Linked DNA regions of Caballeronia sp. TF1N1. The protein of the gene in region 2 binds, or shares a complex with, the protein of the main gene of each other region. Links are inferred from orthologs where the notes say so. Each region holds a gene or a part of one and is shown on either strand. Other genes may lie near its edges.

Region 1 (5,396 bases), 100 kb from region 2 along the record:
TTTTGCTGGCGGCATCGGCGGAACTGTTCATGGTGGTCAAGTGGGTGGGCGCGGCGTATCTGTTTTACTTGGGCATCAAGTTGTGGCGCGCGCCGGTGATCGACACGGACGCAGTCAAGGCCGGCGACGATCTGCGCACCGGCCGCATCCTGGCCCACGCCTACGCGGTAACCACGCTCAACCCGAAGAGCATCATCTTCTTCGTCGCGTTTCTGCCGCAGTTCATCGATCCCCACGCGGCAAGCGTCTCGCAAATCGCGCTGTTCGAGGCAACCTTTGTCGGGCTGGCGGCAGCTAATGCGTTCTTTTACGCGATGCTCGCATCGGGCGCGCGTCGGGCAATTCGCAAGCCCTCCGTGCAGCGCACGGTGAATCGGACCGGTGGCGCGCTGCTCATGGGCGCCGGCGTCTTCGCGGCTGCATGGAAGAGGGCGACATGACTCAAACCGCATTTGCTGATTGGGCGACTAGCGCGCGCCGCGTGTTTTTCGGCTTGCTCGATGACTGGAATCGTCAAGACGCGGCAGCAATGGCCGCGCGATTCGCCGAGCGCGGCAGTCTGGTCGGATTCGACGGCAGCACGATCGATGGCCGCGCGTGCATCGAAGCGCATCTGCAACCGATTTTCGCGCAGCATCCGACGCCGCTTTTCGTGGCCAAGGTGCGGGAAGTCAGACGCATGGCGAGCGGGCAGACTTTGCTTTTGCGTGCGGTTGCAGGGATGTGGCCACGCGGCACGGCGGCGCTCGATCCGAGTCTGAACGCGATTCAGACCATGGTTCTGTCGATGTGCGACGGGGTGTATCGCGTCGAGTTGTTCCAGAACACGCCGGCCGCGTTTCATGGAAGGCCGGAGGAAAGCGACAAACTGAGCGCCGAGTTGCGGGAGATAGGGAAACCGAAACTCGCTTGAGTTACTTTCCGATACAAAACCGGCTGAAAATCACGCCCAGTAGATCATCGGAAGTGAACTCACCCGTGATTGCATTGAGATTTTCTTGAGCGAGGCGCAGCTCTTCAGCGAATAAATCAAGCGCCTGTGAGTTCTGATCGGCGTGGGCGGCCGCCAGCGCCAGATGTTCGCGCGCCGCCCGCAACGCGATGAGATGCCGTTCGCGCGCCAAATACACGCTCTCCGCGCCTGCCTGCCATCCGGCAATCTTGAGCAGCATTTCTCGCAAGAGCGCGATGCCTTCGCCCGTTTTCGCCGAGAGATTGACTTGGCGCGCGTCGCCGTCCGCTTCGCGGCTTGCGGCTGGTACGCCCGCCAGGTCCGTTTTGTTCAGCACGCGCACGACCGGCACGCCATCGGGGAAACGCGCGGCGATCGCGTCGTCTTCGCTCGTCATCCCGTTGCGGGCGTCGAGCAAATGCAACACGACGTCGGCGCGCTCGATCTCGCCCCAAGTCCGCTCGATACCAATTCGCTCGACTTCGTCTTCGGTGTCGCGTAACCCCGCCGTATCGATGATATGCAGCGGTATGCCTTCCACTTGAATGGTCTGAGCGACCTTGTCGCGCGTGGTGCCGGCAATCGGCGTGACGATAGCGAGCTCCGCGCCGGCCAGCGCGTTCAGCAGCGACGACTTGCCCACGTTCGGCTGCCCGGCCAGCACGACCGATAAGCCTTCGCGCAGCAAGGCGCCCTGTCGTGCATCGGCGAGGACGGTGTTCAAGCGCTCGCGAATGCGCGCGAGCTTGCCGTGCGCGTCCGCTGCTTCCAGGAAGTCGATCTCTTCCTCGGGGAAGTCCAGAGTCGCTTCAACCAGCATCCGCAAATTGATGACGTCTTCGACGAGCGCGTGGATTTCGCGCGAAAACGCGCCTTCGAGCGAGCGGCCCGCGGAGCGCGCGGCGGCTTCCGTGCTGGCCTCGATCAGATCGGCGACGGCTTCGGCCTGTGCGAGATCGAGCTTGTCGTTGAGAAACGCGCGTCGCGTGAATTCACCGGGCTCGGCAAGTCTCAGGCCGAACTCGCGTCCGACGTCGAGCGCGCGTTGCAGCACGAGTTGAAGCACGATCGGCCCGCCGTGACCCTGCAATTCGAGCACGTATTCGCCGCTGTACGAGTGCGGCGCGGGAAAGTAGAGCGCGATGCCGCGATCGATTGCCTCACCGTTGCCGTCGAGAAACGGCACGTAGCTGGCGTGGCGCGCGTTCAACGATTGGCCGCACAGCGCGAACATCGCGAGGTGCGCGGCGCGCTCACCCGCGCGTCCGAACGACAGCCGCACGACGCCAATCCCGCCGCGTCCGGGCGCGGTGGCGATGGCGACAATCGGATCGGAGTCGTTGCTGAGCATGTGAGGAAAGCAGGGATTTCGGGTGCGGGGATTGTATCGCGCTGAGACGCGTAGCTGCCGACATCACGCCCGTTAGGAAAATTCTTGCCGTATCTCATTTGAGATACGGACGAACGCATGCAACTCGCGCCGTTTTCTACAACAAATTCGTGGCTTAGGCAGCACTGACGGAGGTCTGAGAGCGAAGCTTGATTGCCTTTTAGCAGTAATCGGTAACGCTTATGCAAGATAAAACGACGAATAATTCCGCCACTTCTAACGTGATTGGTTGACGCATAGGCAACGGTTGCCTCGCACAATTGCACTATGCCTACACCACAAGAAAAAGCCGATTTCTCCGAGCGGCTTAAGTTCTCGATGACCCGCGCACCTGAGAAGTTGCGCGGCGCGACCGATCTCGCGAAAAAATTCAGTCTTCGTTACCACGGCGAAGCGGTTTCCCCTCAAACGGCGCACAAGTGGCTCACCGGGCGTTCGATTCCGACCATCGACAAGCTGGAAGTATTGGCCGAATGGTTCAAGGTGGAGTTGCACTGGCTGCACTATGGACCGTCGCCGGGCGGTATCGCTCAGGGGACGCCAAAGCCGCTCGTACGGGATGAGCAATACCCGGCGTCCGGGGAAACGCTCGAGCTTGTGTCGAAGATCGAGGCGTTGTCGCCGCATCATCGGTATCTGGTCGAGGAGCTTGTGCAGCAGTTTTATGGGGCGGCGAAGCGGTAAACGTTCGAATTCGTTAGCGCGACAGAATGTTTCAATCGAGTTGGCTAAATCTAGCCTGTACCGGCCATTGTCGCTAAACGCTTGTCCCGCAAGGTTTTCTGCCTTTCCGACAAACAGCTGCCCGTTAAAACTTGAGTTATAAAAGTTTTACCTTGACCACGTCTTGAACAATGTCGCGGACACTGCCGCCATGGTTACCGATCCTGTAAAGCTCGCCTTCGCAAGGCGGTTTCGCGACGCTCTGGTTGAAGAGAGCGTGCGACTTTCCAAAAAGGCGCATTGGCCCGCCGAGACTGCTATTGATTTTGAGAATCCGAGACATGTCCGGCGCCTATTGGATGCCCACGTTCCCATCGCGGAACAAGTATCATCGACAACCGTGAAAAACTGGCTCGATGCCATACATATGCCCAGGCCAAAGCATTTACAAATGCTGTCGAAGGCGCTTAACCGTTCTGCTAATTGGTTGAAGTTCGGAGTAGGCGATTCCTCCTCCAGCTACGTGAACAATTATGCAAATGAACCAGCGGTGTCGTATGGTCAAGGCGCGTTAAATGAAGATCGTCGCTCGAAGCTTCGCAATATCAGATCAATGATCCATCAACTACTGGTCGAAGTCGACAAATTCGAGGACGAGCTCAAATATTAAGTTCATGAGCCGCCTGTCGAACCAAACAAAAACGCCCGGCATGCCGGGCGTTTTCAAATCCACTTCCACATCCAAACCTAAAGAAACCTCAAGCCGCCTTCTTCTTCCGCTGTCCCATCATGCGCGTGATGTAATACTGCTGCGCGATCGACAGCACGTTATTCACCACGTAATACAGCACGAGACCGGCCGGGAAGAAGAAGAACATGACCGAAAACGCGATCGGCATGAACATCATCATCTTGGCTTGAACCGGGTCCGGCGGCGTCGGGTTCAGCTTGGTCTGCAGGAACATCGATACAGCCATCAGCACCGGCAAGATGAAGTACGGGTCTTGTTGCGACAGATCGTGAATCCAGCCGATCCACGGTGCACCGCGCATTTCCACCGACGACAGCAGCACCCAGTACAGCGAGATAAACACCGGAATCTGCACCACGACCGGCAGACAGCCGCCGAATGGATTCACCTTCTCGGTCTTGTAAAGCTCCATCAGCGACGCGTTCATCTTCTGCGGATCGCTCTTGAAGCGCTCGCGAATCTGTTGCATGCGCGGCGTGATTTCCTTCATGCGCGCCATCGACTTATAGCTCGCCGCCGACAGCGGGAAGAACACAGCCTTGATGAGCAGCGTAAGCAGCACGATCGCCCAGCCCCAGTTGCCGACATAGCTGTGGATCTTTTCGAGCAGCCAGAAAAGCGGCTTGGCGATGATCGTCACCATGCCGTAATCCTTCACGAGCTCAAGCCCCGGCGCGATACCTTCCAGCATGCGCTCTTCTTCGGGACCCGCGAAAAGACGCGCATCGACGGTCGCGGTCTGTCCCGGCGCAATGGTCTGCACGGCCTGCTGCACACCCACGCGATACAAATCCGGATCGATCTTCTGCACATAGATGTCACGCTTCGCGCCCTGCTGCGGAATCCACGCCGACGCGAAGTAATGCTGCACCATCGCAATCCAGCCGTTGTCGGCGGAAGGCGCGAACGTAGCCTTGTTCTTGTCGATATCGCTGAAGTCGATCTTCTGAAAGTGATGCTGGTCCGTGTAGACCGCCGGCCCGATGAACGTATGCGAGAAGCGCGGCGTCTCCACCGGAGTGTTGTCGCGCACGAGTTCCATGTAGAGCTTCGGCGTGACCGGCGCGCTACCGACGTTCTCGATTTTCGTATCGACGTTGATCACGTAGCTGCCACGCGTGAACGTATAGGTCTTTACGACCTTCACGCCACCCTTCACCGGCGATTCGAACGCGAGCGTCAGCGTTTTGGCGTCGCCCGACAAGGACGTCTGGCCCGGCACCGCCGTGAAGATGTCGTTGTGGTTCGGGAAGTCGCCGCCGAGCAGGCCCGTGCGCGCGAGATACGTGTGGGTCGGCGTGTGATCGAAGAGGGTGATGTAAAGGTCCGGCTGCTTGCCGTCGCCCTCCTTCACGAGCGAGAGCTTCGAAAGCGTGCCGCCGCGCGTGTCGATCTCACCGGAATACACGTCCGTCGTGAACTTGACGAGTTGCGCGGCCGCCGTGGCGGGCGGCGTCGCCGAACCCGGCGCGGCGGTACCGGCCGGCGAGTTGGGCAATTCGGAGGGCTGCGCGCCCGATGCGGCCGTGCCCGGTGCGGGGTTGCTGGCGGTCTTGGCCGGCTGCGTCGCGCTCGGGAAGAACATCGACGGGCGCCCATGGTCGCGCTGCCAGTTGTCGAACAGCATGACAACTGACACG
Region 2 (7,831 bases):
GCGACGAAGCCAGCGAACGCAAGCACGCTCACACCGCATAACACACGGTCGACGCCGTGCTCTTCGGCATCGCCAGAAAGGTCGAGCGGCGCGTTGCGAAACATTGCGCAAGTCACGGCGCCGAGCATGAGCATGAGGACCGCGCAAAGCGGCAGCAACGCCCAGACGAACGCGCCGAAGGAGACGCCGCTCGTCTGCCAGAGGAAGAGGTTTTGTGGATTGCCGAGCGGCGTGAGGATCGATCCCGCGTTCACCGACAACGCAATCACGATGACAAGACGCTTGATGGGCAAGGGCGCGAGCCGATGCAGCGATAGCGCGAGCGGCACGACCGCGAACAACGCGACATCGTTGGTCAGCACCGTGGACAGCGCCGCCGCCAGCGCGACGAGCAGCAGCGCCAGGCCGCGTTCGCCGTGGATGTGATGCACCAGCCGATGCGCGGCCCACATCAGGAATCCTGACAATTCGATCGCTTTGGTCAGGATGAGCAGGCCGGCGAGCGTGAGCACGGTCTGCCAATCCACAAGACCTGGCAGCGAAGCCCACGAGCGCGGATGAACCACTTGCAACACGCCGAGCGCGAGCACGAGAATGGCGAGGACCGGCTCTTTACTGACGGTCCTCCAGACGCGCGTCAGGAGGTCGGACCGCGATTGCTTGACGTTGTATTCCGACAAGACTCACGCGGCCGAATTAGGCGCTTCAATGCTGCCGCGTAGTTTGCTCAGAATGCCTTCGAGCGCGTCGAGGTTGCCGAAATCGATCATCACCTTGCCGCGTCCTCGTCCGCCCAGCTTGATCTTCACGCTCGCCGCGAGCAGATCCGACAGCTCTTCTTCGAGCCTGCGCGTGTCACGGCCGCCATCGTTCGCGGGACGCGCCTTGACTGCCGGCGCTTCCTTCGTCGTCGCGGCGACGAGGCGCTCCGTTTCACGCACCGACAAGCGGCGATTCACCACGTGATTAGCCAATTGAATCTGCGTGGCGGCATCGACGGCGAGCAGCGCGCGTGCGTGCCCCATGTCGAGATCGCCTGCGAGCAGCATCGTCTGAACGGGCGTGGCGAGGTTCAAGAGACGCAGCAGATTCGATACCGCGCTACGCGATCGCCCGACCGCTTCGGCCGCCTGCTCGTGCGTGAACGTAAATTCGTCGAGCAGGCGCTGAATACCCTGCGCCTCTTCCAGCGGATTCAGATCCTCCCGCTGGATGTTTTCGATCAGCGCCATCGCGGCGGCAGCCTGATCGGGCACGTTCTTCACCAGCACCGGCACTTCGTCGAGCCCAGCCAGACGCGCCGCGCGAAAACGTCGCTCGCCCGCGATGATCTCGTACTGATCCGGGCCGACGGAGCGCACGAGAATCGGCTGCATGAGGCCTTGCGCGCGAATACTCGCGGCGAGCTCTTGCAACGCGCCCTCGTCCATTCGGGTACGCGGCTGATACTTGCCCGCCTGCAGCTTGTCGAGCGACAGGACTGACGGCGTGCCTTCGCCGCGTACGGCTTCGGTAATGTCGACGCTGCCGCCGAGCAATGCATCCAGGCCTCGGCCCAAACCCTTCTTCTTCATCACAGCGCTCATTTCGATTCCTCCGTTGGCGTCGTCCGCCAGATCGAATGGGTTTGCGTTACAGCGCGCGTACGCGCTCGATCATTTCCGTGCCGAACTGGATATACGCCTGCGCGCCACGCGACGACTTGTCGAACACCACGCCTGGCAGGCCGTAACTCGGCGCCTCGGCAAGGCGCACGTTGCGTGGAATGACGACATCGAAAACCTTGTCGCCAAAGTGTTCCTTCAACTGTTCGGAAACTTGCTGCTGCAAGGTGATGCGCGGATCGAACATCACACGCAACAGTCCGATCACTTTCAGATCGCGGTTGAGGTTCGCGTGGATCTGCTTGATGGTGCTCACCAGATCCGACAAGCCTTCCAACGCGAAGTATTCACATTGCATTGGAATGACGACGCCATGCGCGGCGCACAACGCGTTCAATGTCAACAGCGACAAAGCAGGCGGACAATCGATTAAGATGAAGTCATAGTCATCGACTATTTGTGCAATGGCCGCGCGCAGAATGTGCTCGCGGTCGTCCATATCCACAAGCTCGACTTCCGCGCCAGCGAGTTCACGATTCGCAGGCAGAACGTGGTATCCCACGCTCTCCGGTCGCACTACCGCCTCACGTAGTGTCACCCCGTCGACTAACACTTCGTAGATTGTCTTCTCGCATGCGCCTTTATTGACGCCACTGCCCATCGTCGCGTTCCCCTGCGGGTCCAGATCGATGAGTAGAACGCGTTGATCAAGGCCCGCGAGACTTGCCGCGAGATTGACCGCCGTGGTGGTCTTTCCAACGCCGCCCTTCTGATTTGCGACGCAGAAGATTTTTGCCATCGTTTTATGTCCTCGTTTCTTCGCTGTCAGAAGATCAGCTGCCGTTACGGCCGTGACGAAAGCGCCCGCGACGTGTTACTGCGCGCCGACGGCTACATGGATCAAGTGGCGCTCGGCATCGAGCATCGGAACTTGCAAACGCTCGATGCGCTCCACCGTCGCGCCATTTGGCAGACGCGCGATTTCGTCGTCCGGCTGCAAGCCCTTCATCGCGAGAATCCGGCCGTTGTCCGCGACCAGATGACGCGCAAGTGTAACGAAATCCGCGAGGTCTGCGAACGCGCGCGAGACAATTACGTCGAATTTCCCCGGGACTTCGCAACCCGGCCGCAAATTCTCGACGCGCCCCGTCACAACGGAAAGATTCGCCAACCCCAACTGAACCTTCGCTTGCGACTGGAAGGCGGTCTTCTTGTGAACGATGTCGTTCAGTGTCACTTTAACGTCGGGGAAGACAATTGCTAGCACGATGCCCGGCAGGCCGCCGCCCGAACCGACATCCAAAATCGATTTTGGTTGGCGCGCCACGAGCATCGGAACGATGGCGAGCGAATCGAGAAGATGCTGAATGAGCATTTGCTTCGGGTCGCGGATCGCCGTCAGGTTGTAGACGGCGTTCCATTTGCCCAGCAGCGCAACGTAATCGAGTAGCTGCTGTTTCTGCGATGAAGTCAGCGCAAGCTCGAGTTCAGTCGTACCTCGGTTGAGCAAGTTAGCCAGCGATTCGTTTTGGTCCTTCATTGAACCACCGGGTTGCTGCTGGCCTGATCCTGATCGCTGCCTGTGCCGCGTCCGCGCCGGCCGAGGCCGCGCTTGAGATGCACCATGAGCAGGGAGATGGCAGCCGGCGTGATGCCCTGAATACGCGATGCCTGCCCGATCGTCTCGGGACGATGCTGCGTTAACTTTTGTCGCGCCTCAAACGAAAGACCGCGTACTTCGCTGTAGTCGATCGTCTCTGGTAAACGCGTGTTCTCTTGCGCTCCGTTGCGCACGATCTCGTCCGCTTGCCGGTCGATATAGCCTTGGTACTTCACGCCAATCTCGATCTGTTCTTTGATCTGCGCGAGCAGAACTGGATCATCGGCTAACGATTCGGCTGAACCGCATTCCCCGTTGCGCAGAGCGCAGACGCCATCGTACGAGACACCAGGGCGTCGTAGCAGGTCGGCCAAACTGTATTCGTGATCGATCGGCTTGCCGAGTAACGCGGTCGCCTCTTCAGCGGGAAGCGTCTTAGGGTTCACCCACGTGGAGCGCAACCGCTCTGTTTCACGTGAAACAGCGTCACGCTTGCGGCTGAAAGCATCCCACCGGACGTCATCTACGACTCCAAGCTCCCGCCCTGCTTCGGTCAGGCGCATATCCGCGTTATCTTCACGTAGAGACAGACGATATTCCGCACGGCTCGTGAACATTCGATACGGTTCAGAGACTCCGCGCGTTACCAAATCGTCGACCAATACACCCAAGTACGCCTCATCACGGCGCGGTGTCCAGGCATCCCGGCCCTGCACTTGAAGCCCTGCATTTATGCCGGCTAGTATTCCTTGAGCGGCAGCTTCCTCATAACCCGTTGTGCCGTTGATCTGTCCGGCAAAGAAAAGCCCACCGATGGATTTCGTTTCAAGCGAAGCCTTAAGCGCACGCGGATCGAAGTAGTCGTATTCGATTGCATAGCCAGGGCGCAAGATATGGGCGTGTTCGAGACCACGCATGGAACGCACAAGATCTAATTGGACATCGAAAGGCAGACTCGTCGAAATTCCATTGGGATAGAACTCGTTCGTAGTCAGCCCTTCCGGTTCCAGAAAGATTTGATGTGCGTCCTTCGATGCAAACCGATGAATCTTGTCTTCAATCGACGGGCAGTACCGCGGCCCAACGCCTTCAATCACCCCTGTGTACATCGGCGACCGATCCAAGCCCGAACGAATAATGTCGTGCGTTTGAGCGTTCGTGTGCGTCACCCAACACGGCACCTGACGCGGATGCTGCTCGACGCGGCCAAGAAAAGAGAAAACCGGAACCGGATCCAAATCGCCCGGCTGCTCATCAAGCTTCGAAAAATCGATCGTGCGGCCGTCGATGCGCGGTGGCGTTCCCGTCTTAAGTCGGCCCTGCGGCAAATTCAACTCTTTGAGACGTGCGGATAAAGATATCGCAGCAGGATCGCCCGCGCGGCCGCCCACGTAGTTGTTCAACCCCACGTGGATCTTTCCGTCGAGGAACGTCCCCGCTGTCAGAACCACGGCACGCGCCCGAAACCGTAAGCCAACTTGCGTAACGGCACCAACCACGTGGTCGCCTTCCACCATCAAATCATCGACGGCTTGCTGGAACAGCCAGAGATTCGGCTGATTTTCCAGCCGATGGCGTATTGCCTGCTTGTAAAGAATGCGGTCGGCTTGAGCGCGCGTGGCTCGCACTGCAGGACCCTTGGACGAATTGAGAATGCGAAACTGAATACCGGACTCGTCGGTGGCGGCAGCCATCACGCCGCCCAACGCATCGACTTCTTTGACGAGATGTCCTTTTCCGATGCCGCCGATCGACGGGTTGCAGCTCATCTGGCCAAGCGTCTCGATGTTATGCGTCAGGAGCAGCGTCCGACAGCCCATTCGCGCCGATGCAAGCGCCGCTTCGGTGCCCGCGTGACCACCGCCAACGACGATCACATCAAATTCTGAGGGAAAAAGCATGAAGATCTCGCATCGAGCGATGCGAACCTGAAGAAAGAATATCGACGAATTATATCGGGTTCTCGTCCGCCGATTTTCCAACGACCCGGAAAAGGCGAAAAAAATGGCGTGTTTCACGTGAAACACGCCTTCGAGATTTGACGCAACCCGCTAAACAGCCTTCTTTACCAACCCGAGGTAAGTCTCAATGACCTGGGGATTGTGTTGCAAATCTTGCGCGAGGCCTTTCAGGGCGAATTCGCCTGTCTCAAGAACGTACCCGAAGTCTGATATCTGTAGTGCCGCGCGTGCGTTTTGCTCGATCAAAAGTATTGCGACGCCCGTCTCGCGAAGCGCACTAACGATATGAAAAATTTCCTTCACGATCAAAGGTGCCAGACCGAGACTAGGCTCATCGAGCATCAACAATTTTGGCTTGGCCATCAACGCTCGACCCACAGCAAGCATTTGCCGCTCACCGCCGGATAGCGTTCCTGCCGCCTGCGTGCGGCGCTCCTTCAACCTGGGAAAAAGGCGAAAGACTGGTTCCAGCTGATCCAAGAAGTTTCGCTCCCCCGCTCGCTTGCGCCGATACGCGCCTAGGACGAGATTGTCCTCAACCGACATCGAAGCGAACAGTTCCCGACGCTCAGGCACGAGGCACATTCCACGTGAAACACGACGCTCGATAGGCAGCGCAGCGACATCCTCGTCCAGATACCGAATCACACCGTTAGCCGATCCTGTCGGCGGCAAAGCCCCCATGATTGCATTTAACAGGGTGGATTTTCCCGCACCATTTGGACCGATCACCGACACGATTTGTCCAGCACCAACCGTGAGCGTCGCACTGTGCAGCGCCTCGACTTTCCCGTATCGGGCGGATAAACCATCGACTTGAAGAATCGGTACACTTTTTTGCATTACTCCACTCCACCAAGATACGCTTCGAGCACAGTAGGATCTTTCTGAACTTCTGAAGGCAAGCCTTCCGCAATCTTCGTCCCAAACTCCATCACGACAAGGCGGTCGGTGAGATTCATCACGAAGTCCATATCGTGCTCGACCAGCAGGATGCTCATTCCCTCTGCGCGAAGCCTACGCAGCAGGTCGGCAAGCTGAAGCTTCTCCTGATACCGCAAACCAGCAGCTGGCTCATCGAGAAGCAACAGCGTTGGATCGCAACACAGCGCGCGCGCAATTTCCATGATGCGTTGTTGCCCCAGCGCCAAACTTCCGGCCTCACTGAATACATGCTTTTTCAGGCCGACGCGTTCGATCTGTCGCGCCGCCTCGGCCATCAGCCGACTTTCCTCCGCACCGTTCAAACGCGCGACGCTCCGCCAAACTCCGGTGTTTCCCCGCAGATGTGCGCCGATCGCAACATTTTCCAAGACGCTCATACCCGGAAGCATCTTCACGTGCTGGAAGGTTCGCCCGATGCCGCGCTTTACGATCTCCCGCGATGTCAGCCTCTCGATACGCTCGCCTCGAAAGCTGATCGCGCCGCTCGTAGCCTGAAGCACTCCGGTCACGAGATTGAAAGTGGTGGATTTTCCAGCGCCGTTCGGCCCGATCAGCCCTATGATCTCCCCTGCCTTTATATCGAAACTCACATCGTTTACTGCAACAAGCCCGCCGAACTGTTTGCGCGCGTTATCGACGACAAGAAGCGATTCGCCCGCCGCCGGCTTGCTGCGCTGCGGCAACGCTTCGCCGCGCTCCGGCACGCGCGCTCGCGGAGCGCTTGGAAACAAACGCGCTACGAACGGCCACACTCCCTGACGCGCGTATTGAAGCAGCAGCACCATCAACACGCCGAAGACAATAACCTCGAAGTTTCCATTCGCACCAATCAACTTGGGCAGCAGCGTCTGCAGATAATCTTGCAGAACGGTGAGGATAGTCGCGCCCAGAATCGCACCCCAGACATGCGCCACTCCGCCAACCACCGCCATGAACAGAAACTCGATGCCATGATTAAGCCCGAACGGCGTCGGATTCACCGCACGCTGTAAATGCGCGTAAAGAAAGCCGGAAATGGATGCAAGCACCGCCGCATAGACAAAGATAACGACGCGCATCCAGCCGGTATTGACGCCCATCGCCTCCGCCATCGTGCCGCCGCCGCGCAACGCGCGGATAGCGCGGCCCGGACGACTATTAAGCAGATTCTGAACAGATACGACGGCGAGCAGCACGACGACCCAAATCAGGTAGTAGATGCTGCGCCCAGACTCCAAGTGCCATCCAAAAAGGTTCAACACAGGAATTCCATTGATCCCGTCGTACTTGCCGAGCAACTCCATGTTTCCAAACAGATAAAACAACGACAGTCCCCACGCGATTGTGCCGAGCGGCAGAAAGTGCCCGGAAAGCCGCATCGTGATGAGGCCCAGAAACAGCGCGATGATCGCCGTCAACACCACGCCCGCGATCAACGCAAGCCACGGTGACACACCGTATTGGGTCGTCAGAAACGCCGTTGCATACGCGCCTACGCCGACGAACGCGGCCTGCCCGAAGCTCGTCATCCCGCCTATGCCCGTCAGCAAGACGAGCCCTATCGCAACAATCGAATACAAGCCGATGTAGTTGAGCAGCGTTATCCAGTACTCGGGCACGGCCACCGGTTTCGGCAACACGGGCAACGCAAAGACCACGACGAGGAACAGCCAGAAGAAGCGGTATCGATGAAGGAATGCCATTGCGTTACTCCTCGTCTTCATCGGAATGCGGGCTTGCCA

Evidence for each region.
Region 1: the proteins of mnmG (region 2) and mnmE are in contact, whole or in part, in a solved structure (PDB 9HIP), measured with the Escherichia coli proteins. The link is inferred for Caballeronia sp. TF1N1 from one-to-one orthologs.

What each region holds. Positions count from the first base shown.
Region 1 is NZ_CP084626.1:2,989,789-2,995,184, forward strand. Bases 110-2,945 are described here. They hold mnmE (tRNA uridine-5-carboxymethylaminomethyl(34) synthesis GTPase MnmE), read right to left. Parts: upstream 2,304-2,945; coding sequence 915-2,303; downstream 110-914. Other genes in these bases: LDZ28_RS14045 (LysE family translocator), read left to right, coding at 110-440; LDZ28_RS14050 (SgcJ/EcaC family oxidoreductase), read left to right, coding at 437-913; LDZ28_RS14060 (helix-turn-helix transcriptional regulator), read left to right, coding at 2,610-2,945. Outside these bases: more of LDZ28_RS14045, read left to right, coding at 1-109; more of LDZ28_RS14060, read left to right, coding at 2,946-3,026; LDZ28_RS14065 (hypothetical protein), read left to right, coding at 3,217-3,675; membrane protein insertase YidC, read right to left, coding at 3,764-5,396. UniProt on the Escherichia coli protein: Exhibits a very high intrinsic GTPase hydrolysis rate. Involved in the addition of a carboxymethylaminomethyl (cmnm) group at the wobble position (U34) of certain tRNAs, forming tRNA-cmnm(5)s(2)U34.
Region 2 is NZ_CP084626.1:2,884,788-2,892,618, forward strand. Bases 2,624-5,611 are described here. They hold mnmG (tRNA uridine-5-carboxymethylaminomethyl(34) synthesis enzyme MnmG), read right to left. Parts: upstream 5,106-5,611; coding sequence 3,141-5,105; downstream 2,624-3,140. Other genes in these bases: rsmG (16S rRNA (guanine(527)-N(7))-methyltransferase RsmG), read right to left, coding at 2,624-3,144; LDZ28_RS13555 (ABC transporter ATP-binding protein), read right to left, coding at 5,256-5,611. Also shown: LDZ28_RS13530 (SLC13 family permease), read right to left, coding at 1-680; LDZ28_RS13535 (ParB/RepB/Spo0J family partition protein), read right to left, coding at 684-1,586; LDZ28_RS13540 (ParA family protein), read right to left, coding at 1,633-2,403; more of rsmG, read right to left, coding at 2,479-2,623; more of LDZ28_RS13555, read right to left, coding at 5,612-6,008; LDZ28_RS13560 (ATP-binding cassette domain-containing protein), read right to left, coding at 6,008-7,792; LDZ28_RS13565 (branched-chain amino acid ABC transporter permease), read right to left, coding at 7,797-7,831. UniProt on the Escherichia coli protein: NAD-binding protein involved in the addition of a carboxymethylaminomethyl (cmnm) group at the wobble position (U34) of certain tRNAs, forming tRNA-cmnm(5)s(2)U34.